Regions from separate parts of the Sphingomonas sp. LH128 genome, predicted to be linked through region 1. Evidence: predicted binding sites of a transcription regulator. Region 1 holds the regulator's gene; the other holds the start of a gene.
What was found. The regulator LexA, encoded in region 1, represses DNA repair genes until DNA is damaged. The targets are predictions, from matches to a motif close to GTTCCNCNCTTGTTCT.
Positions count from the first base shown of each region.

Region 1 (4,032 bases):
TCTATCTACTGGTCATCCGGTTGCTGGCGCTGTTCCCGTGGGTGGCCCTGAGGGTGAGGCTGCCGGTCGTCGCGGCCGGTGCGGGGGCCGCTGCAGGCGTCGCTTACACTTTGCTTTCCGGGTCGGAAGTTCCGACCGTTCGGTCCTGCATCGGCTCCCTCCTGGTCCTGATCGCACTGGCTTTGGGGCGGGAGCCCTTGTCCCTGCGCATGCTTGCGGTGGCGGCGTTCTGCGTCCTGTTGCTCTGGCCGGAGGCGGTGATCGGGCCGAGCTTCCAACTGAGCTTCGGCGCGGTCCTGGCGCTGATCGCCGTCAGTACGGCCAAGCCCGTGCGGCACTTCCTTGGACCGCGCGACGAAGGGCTTGCCATGACCGGGCTTCGCCATCTTGCCCTCCTGCTGCTGACGGGCGTGGTCATCGACCTCGCGCTCATGCCGATCGGCCTGTATCATTTCCACCGCGCCGGAGTGTATGGAGCGCTGGCCAACGTGGCGGCAATTCCGCTGTCTACCTTTGTCGTGATGCCTTTGCTGGCTTGTGCATTGGTCCTCGATATCGCCGGGCTGGGCGGGCCGGTCTGGTGGCTCGCCGGAATCTCGATAGACCTGCTGGTCGGCCTGGCCCGCTGGTTCGCGTCGAGACCGGGCGCTGTGAACCTGCTTCCCGGTACAGACACCTGGGCATTCCTGCTTTTCGTCGCGGGAGGTCTGTGGATGGGCCTTTGGAGCGGCCGCATTCGCTGGGCCGGGCTACCGATCGCCTCGGTCGGTGTGTTCTTGCTGGCGACCGCACCGGCGGCGGACATTCTGGTGTCCGGAGATGGTCGTCATGTCGGGCTGGTCGAAGATGGCGGGAAACGGCTTTACCTGCTTCGAAACAGCGAAAGCGGCTACGCCCGGGACAATCTCATGGAATTCGCCGGGATCGAGGCCGATCCGGTCACGTTCGACAAGTTCCCGGGTGCTCGCTGCAACCGTGATTTCTGCGCCTTGCCGGTCAGACGCTCCGGCACCACATGGCATGTGCTGGTTTCGCGGGGCCGCGATGCCGTTGCGGAACGGTCGCTCGCCGCTGCATGCGAACGCAGCGACATCGTCATATCGGATCGCTGGCTGCCGCGCAGTTGCAAGCCGCGCTGGTTCAAGGCCGATCGAGGATCGCTTGGGCAGACCGGCGGGCTGGCGGTATATCTGGGCAAGGCCCGTATCGATACGGTAGCCCAGACCCAAGGTGAACACGGCTGGTGGCGTCCCCGGCCTGTTCACCGTTACAGGAATGCTCCTGCGCCGCGCAAATCGCAGTAATTACCGGTTGCTGCTGCGCCAAGGCCTTCATGGCGCAGCGTGGCCGTGTCAGTTGTACCGTCGAAGCAGGCCGGCGAGCTTGCCTTGCACTTCCACTTCGTCCGCACCGTAAATCTGCGGTTCGTAAGCGGCATTTGCGGGATCCAACCGCACCATTCCCGCCTCGCGCCGAAGGTACTTGAGGGTCGCCTCTTCCCCGCGGATCAGGGCAACGACGATCTCGCCGTCGCGAGCGGCATTCGTGCGCTTCACGAGGGCGAAATCACCATCCAGAATGCCCGCTTCGATCATCGAGTCGCCGGAGACCTCGAGCGCGTAATGCTCGCCGGAGCCAAGCAGGGCGGCAGGGACAGGCAACATGGACTGTCCTTCGAGAGCCTCGATCGGCACACCTGCGGCAATACGCCCGTGCAGCGGGATCTCGATAACGTCGTTGGCGGCTTCGACGGAACGACGCGGCGTCTGCGGACGCGCCATTCCATCATTGCTGTTCGCTGCAGAAGGACGCAGGGCCTTGCTTCCCGTGTCATCGGCCTGGCGCAAGACTTCGAGCGCACGTGCACGGTTGGGAAGGCGGCGGATGAAGCCGCGTTCTTCCAGTGCGGAAATCAGCCTGTGAACACCGGACTTGGACTTGAGGTCGAGCGCCTCCTTCATCTCCTCGAAGCTGGGGGAGATGCCTGTCTCCTCAAGCCGGACCTGGATGAACCGGAGCAATTCGTGCTGCTTGCGCGTCAACATGTCGCTGCCTTCTCGTGACCTCCGAACCAGGCAAACCCTGATCGCGTTTGTTCTGGTAGTGAACATTGAGGGAACAATCAAGCAACCAATTGCCGATACTTCAGGCAATACCGCCGTTCTGGAGCAAGTATATCCGGACTTCTTCGCCAGCCTGTGCCGGACCGGCCAGCGCCGGCCGATCGACCAGTACGTTGCTTGCCGCCAGGGACGACAGGGCGCCGCTGTCCTGCAGTGGGCTTACCGTCACATTTTCTCCGTCCCACCAACCGCGCAGGAATTCCCGGCGACGGCCGCTTGGGTGCAGCGGCATGGCCAGCCGGGCTGTCAGCCGCATGGGCAAGGGGCGCGCAGCCCCCTGCATCGCGCGCAGGACGGGGAGCAGGAAATGGTAAGCGGTGACGTAGCTGGAGACCGGATTGCCCGGCAGGCCCAGCACGATCTGACGGCGTCCTGCCACGTCGCGGGTGGCGACTAGGATTGGTTTGCCGGGCTTGATCGCGACACGCCAGAAATCGATGCCCGCGCCCCAGCTTTCGAGTGCCGGACGAATGAGGTCGTGATCGCCGACCGAAGCGCCGCCGCTCGTTACGATGAGGTCGGCATCGGCGGATGCTTCGAAAGCGGAGGTTATTGCCTTGATCGTATCGGGCACCGGGCCGATCCGCCGCGCATCCACGCCCAGCGAACGCGCCATGGCCGTCAGCATCGCGCCGTTGCTGGCGGGAACCTGGTGCGGTGCACAGCGCTCCGGATCGGAGGCGAGTTCGTCGCCGCTGTCGATCACGGTCAGGCGCGGTGTGCGATGCACGGGAAGATGCGTATGGCCGGCCGCGATCGCCAGCGCCATCTGCGCGGGCGCGATGTGCAGACCAGCGGGCAGGACTTCCGCGCCCTGGGCAAAATCCATCCCGCAATGGCGGATGTGCTTGTGCGCCGGTGCGGGCGGCTCGCCCGAAAGTATCAGGTTCGCGCCCTCGCGTGTCAGGTCTTCCTGAATTATGACGGCCGCCGCGTCGGGCGGCAGCATCGCGCCCGTCGAAATTCGGACTGCCTCTCCTTGCGAGAGCGGGCCGGCATAAGGATGCCCGGCGGCACTTTCACCGACGATCCTCCAGGGGCCGCGCAGATCGCCTGCCGTGACGGCGTAGCCGTCCATGGCTGACAGATTTGCGGAGGGCTGCGTGCGTCTGGCGTGCAGCGGTTCAGCCAGGTAACGGCCGAGCGCGCCTTCGATATCGACACGCTCTATCGACAGCGGGGTGACGAGCGCGAGGAGGCGAGCTTGTGCCTCCTCCAGAGAGAGCGGCGCGGAGCCGTTTATTCGGCCCATCCGTCCATCTTCCAATGACCTGATTTACCGCCGATTTTCTCGACCAGGCGGATGTCTCCGATCACCATGCCCTTGTCGAGCGCTTTGGCCATGTCGTAAATTGTGACAAGTGCGATAGAAGCTGCTGTTATCGCTTCCATTTCTACCCCGGTGCGACCGGTCAGCGAAGCCTTCGCGATGACGCGGATAGCATTATCCTCGAAAGCGAAGTCGAGGTTTACGGCATCGAGCGGCAGCGGGTGGCACATGGGGATGAGATCGGCCGTCCGCTTGGCCGCCATGATGCCAGCAATGCGCGCGGTTCCAAGCACGTCACCCTTCGGAGCATTCCCGGCGCGGATCGCGGCAAGGGCATCCGCGCTCATGGAAATGCGTCCGGACGCCACGGCGATGCGCTGCGTCTCCGCCTTAGCGCCAACGTCGACCATGCGCGCGTTGCCGTCCGGGTCGATGTGGGTGAGGGACTTGCTCATCGCGAACCCATGGCGTTCAGGCTCCGGTTAGTAGCGCGCGCGTGGCTGCCTCGATGTCGTTCTGGCGCATGAGGCTTTCGCCGACGAGGAATGTCCGGGCGCCGCACGAGGACAGGCGTACCAGATCGGCATGGATGTTGATGCCGCTTTCGCTCACCAGCAGCGTGCCTTCCGGCGCCAGCGG
Region 1 is NZ_ALVC01000449.1:14,219-18,250, reverse strand. It holds gene LH128_RS27805 (ComEC/Rec2 family competence protein) at 1-1,304, shown strand, start outside; gene lexA (transcriptional repressor LexA) at 1,353-2,045, opposite strand; gene LH128_RS27795 (molybdopterin molybdotransferase MoeA) at 2,146-3,375, opposite strand; gene moaC (cyclic pyranopterin monophosphate synthase MoaC) at 3,363-3,848, opposite strand; gene trpC (indole-3-glycerol phosphate synthase TrpC) at 3,865-4,032, opposite strand, start outside.

Region 2 (4,032 bases), on a different contig from region 1:
CGCATTGCCTTCGTGGATCATGGTGCCGCGGGCCATTTCGACATGGAAGGCGGTTTCGCCGCGGAAAGCGCATGACTGTGAACGATTCTCTGCGTGAGCACTGCAAGCGCTTCAGTCGTATATTCAGAAGATGTCCAAGATCGAACAATCCCTCGCCCTGCCCTTGCGGCGCCTGACCAATCCCATCCAACTGAGCATCGGCGCCGCCGTGACAGTAGCCGGTACCATCCTGGCCTTGGCCCACCTCTAATTTCTTCCATCATTCGTCATTGCGAGCGCAGCGAAGCAATCCAAGGCCGCGTAAACCGCCATGGATTGCTTCGCTGCGCTCGCAATGACGAGGACTTTGCCCGACAGCCCAACGCCGCTGCAAGGCACAAGGCCGACAGTCCCGGGAGCGCGAGGGTGTTAACCCTCGCATTTCTCCTTCAACTTCCTACCGAAACAAAAAACCCCGACATTCCTGCCGGGTTTTTTTGTCGGATCAGGCGTCGTCCTCGGAAGGTCCGACCATCATTTCCTCCGCCAGACCGTCGGTCTTGGTGCGGATCGCCTTCTCGAGACGATCGCAGACTTCGGGGTTGGTCTTGAGGTAGGTCTTGGCGTTCTCACGCCCCTGCCCGATGCGGATCGAATCGTAGCTGAACCATGCGCCCGACTTCTCGACGAGGCCGGCCTTGACGCCGAGGTCGAGGATTTCGCCGATCTTGGAGACGCCTTCGCCGTACATGATGTCGAATTCGACCTGCTTGAACGGCGGGGCGACCTTGTTCTTGACGATCTTGACGCGGGTGGCGTTGCCGACGACTTCGTCGCGGTCCTTGATCGCGCCGGTGCGGCGGATGTCGAGGCGGACCGAGGCGTAGAACTTGAGCGCGTTACCGCCCGTGGTCGTCTCCGGGTTGCCGTACATGACGCCGATCTTCATGCGCAGCTGGTTGATGAAGATCACCATGCAGCGCGAGCGGCTGATCGAACCGGTCAGCTTGCGCAGCGACTGGCTCATCAGGCGGGCCTGGAGGCCGACGTGGCTGTCGCCCATCTCACCTTCGATTTCGGCGCGAGGGACGAGGGCGGCGACCGAGTCGACCACCAGCACGTCGATCGCGTTCGAACGCACCAGCGTATCGACGATTTCCAGCGCCTGCTCACCGGTGTCGGGCTGCGAGACGATCAGTTCGTCGATGTTGACGCCCAGCTTCTTGGCATAGACCGGGTCGAGCGCGTGTTCGGCGTCGATGAAGGCGGCGGTGCCGCCGGTCTTCTGCGCTTCGGCGATGCAGTGCAGCGCGAGCGTGGTCTTGCCCGAGCTTTCCGGGCCGTAGATTTCGATCACGCGGCCGCGCGGCAGGCCGCCGACGCCGAGTGCGATATCCAGACCGAGCGAGCCGGTGGAGATCGCTTCGACCTGCATGGTCTCCTTCGAGCCCAGCTTCATCGCGGAGCCCTTGCCGAACGCCTTGTCGATCTGTGCGAGCGCGGCTTCGAGCGCCTTCTGACGGTCCATGGAGTCCTTTTCCTTGCCTTCCTGGATCAGCTTGAGCTGAGCGGCCATATTACTTACCTCCTGCTACCTAGCTGACCGGAAAGGTCAACGTCACGAAGCGACCTGTACTCGCTTCGTTCCACCAGAACAAGATAGGAACTTCGGCAGATTTCCGTTTTTTAACGCGGGAATCAGCCCTTGGCGGTCTGCGCCAGAACTTCCCCGACTTTTTCGGAGAGCTGCTGGACCGAGAACGGCTTGGGCATGAACCAGGCGTTGGGGATGCCGATCTGCTTGCGCAGCTGCTCCTCCGCATAGCCCGACATGAACAGCACCGGCAGGTCGGGCGCGAAGCGGCGAATCTCGCGCGCCATGGCTGGACCGTCGAGCGTGGGCATGACGACGTCGGAGACGACGAGGTCGAACTGGCCGCCCTCCTCCACCAGTTCGAGGCCTTCTTCGCCGTCGCGCGCGCAGGTGACCTGGTAGCCCTGCCGGGTGAGCGCGCGTTCGGCGACGATGCGCACCGGGTCCTCATCCTCGACCAGCAGAATCGAACCGCCGCCCGCCCACTGCGTCGGCGGCGGGGTGGGGGCGACGATCGCCTTTTCAGGGAGACTGCCGGGGGTCGCATGGTGGACCGGGAGATAGACGGTGAAGCGCGTGCCGCCGCCTTTGCCATTTTGGCCCACGTCGGTCTCGGCGAAGATGAAGCCGCCCGACTGCTTGACGATGCCGTAGACGGTCGAGAGGCCGAGGCCGGTGCCCTTGCCCTGCTCCTTGGTGGTGAAGAACGGCTCGAAGATCTTGCCGAGGATTTCGGGCGGGATGCCGCCGCCGGTATCCTCGACGATGAGCGCGGTGTACTCGCCCGCCGGGATGATCTCGGACCGCATCGCGCGCACGTCGGTGGTGGTGATGCGGCGGGTCGCGAGCGTCAGCTTGCCCGCACCGTCGCCGCGCGATTGCATGGCGTCGCGGGCGTTGACGCACAAGTTGACGATGACCTGCTCGAGCTGCGTCGGGTCGGCGCGGACGGGGCCGAGATCGCGGTCGTGGGTGACGGCAAGCTGGATTTTCTCGCCGATCAGGCGGCGCAGCATCTGCGAGACGTCGGCGACGACGTCGGGCACCTGGATTACCTCGGGCCGGAGCGTCTGCTGGCGCGAGAAGGCGAGCAACTGGCGGGTCAGCGAGGCGGCGCGGTTGGAGTTGGCGCGGATCTGCTGGATGTCGTCATAGTCCGAATCGCCCGGCGTATGGCGCATCAGCATGAGGTCGCAGGTGCCGAGAATGGCGGTGAGCACGTTGTTGAAATCGTGCGCGACGCCGCCCGCAAGCTGGCCCACCGCCTGCATCTTGGTGGCCTGTGCTACCTGACGCTTGAGGCGCATTTCCTCAGAGGTATCGGTAAGCCCGAGCAACACGGCGGCATCGCCAAGGCCGCGCACGCCCGCGAGGCTGAGCGAGACGGGATCATCCGGCTGACTGGTCAGGCGGATCGCGAGGTCTCCCGCCGCAGCCGGGCCTTGCGCGAAGCGACGGATCGCTTCGGACAGCGCGCGCTTGTCATCCTTGACGACGAGGTCGGTCGGGTAGGTCGGCGGTTCCTGCCCTTCGTGGCCGGCCGCGCGCATGAAGGCCGGGTTGGCGAAGAGGAGGCGTCCGTCGCGGTCGGCCATGGCGAGGCCAAGCGGGAGCTGGCTGAGAAGTGCCTCCAGATGCGGCGCGGAGCCGGTGCCGCCGCCTCCGGTGCCGATGCCCTGCGAGGCCTCGACCACGAGCATCAGCGACGGGGTCGTGTTGGGGTCGGCCTCGTCGGTACGGTCAGGGTCGGTGACGGGGACGTGATAGAGCACCAGCGCGCCGCCGCGTCCGCCATCGCGCGCCCAGCCGATCCGCTCGCCCTCCTCCTGGCCGAGCAGCGCGACGAAGTCGGCGCCGGTCATGTCGGCATGGGCATCACCGGTGGCGCGCAGGGCGAAACCGGCGCTCGCGGCGCGGATAGTGCCGTCGGGATCGACCAGCGCGGCGGCGATGCCCGCCTTGGAAAGGCCGCGTCCCAGCTTGCCATCAAGCTGCGCGACGAGTTCGCCGACCGGGTCGCTGGAGCCGATGGCGCCGATGCGCCAGACGAGGAAGTCGTCGCCCCTGCCGGTGCGGCGCACGTCTGCGCGCCAGTGGACGCCGTCCTCGTTGGCGATCTCGGCCGTGCCGTGACCGTCGCGCCAGGCGCGACGAGTGGCTTCGGCGAGGCGTTCGAGCGAGATCGGCAGAACCGGCAGGCTGGGCGGCGCGGCAGCGGGGCCGAACCAGTTCTCGAAACAGGAATTGGCGCAAGTCAGGCGCCCGGCACGGTCGGTGACGGCGATCGCCATGTCGGCGCGCTCGATCCCGGCGACGGTGACCGACCAGTCGGGCTGGGCGAACTCGACCTCGGCGGCGGGCGCGCGGCGGCGGGCGAGCGCCCATGCGCCTGCACCGAACACGAGGATTGCGGCGAGGAACGTCGCCATCAGCAGCACGTCGCCCGAGACGACCCAGAT
Region 2 is NZ_ALVC01000239.1:12,339-16,370, reverse strand. It holds gene recA (recombinase RecA) at 485-1,555, opposite strand; gene LH128_RS18885 (hybrid sensor histidine kinase/response regulator) at 1,678-4,032, opposite strand, start outside.
Region 2: a site for LexA is predicted at 1,631-1,646, ahead of recA (recombinase RecA). Genes of this name have one in related genera too.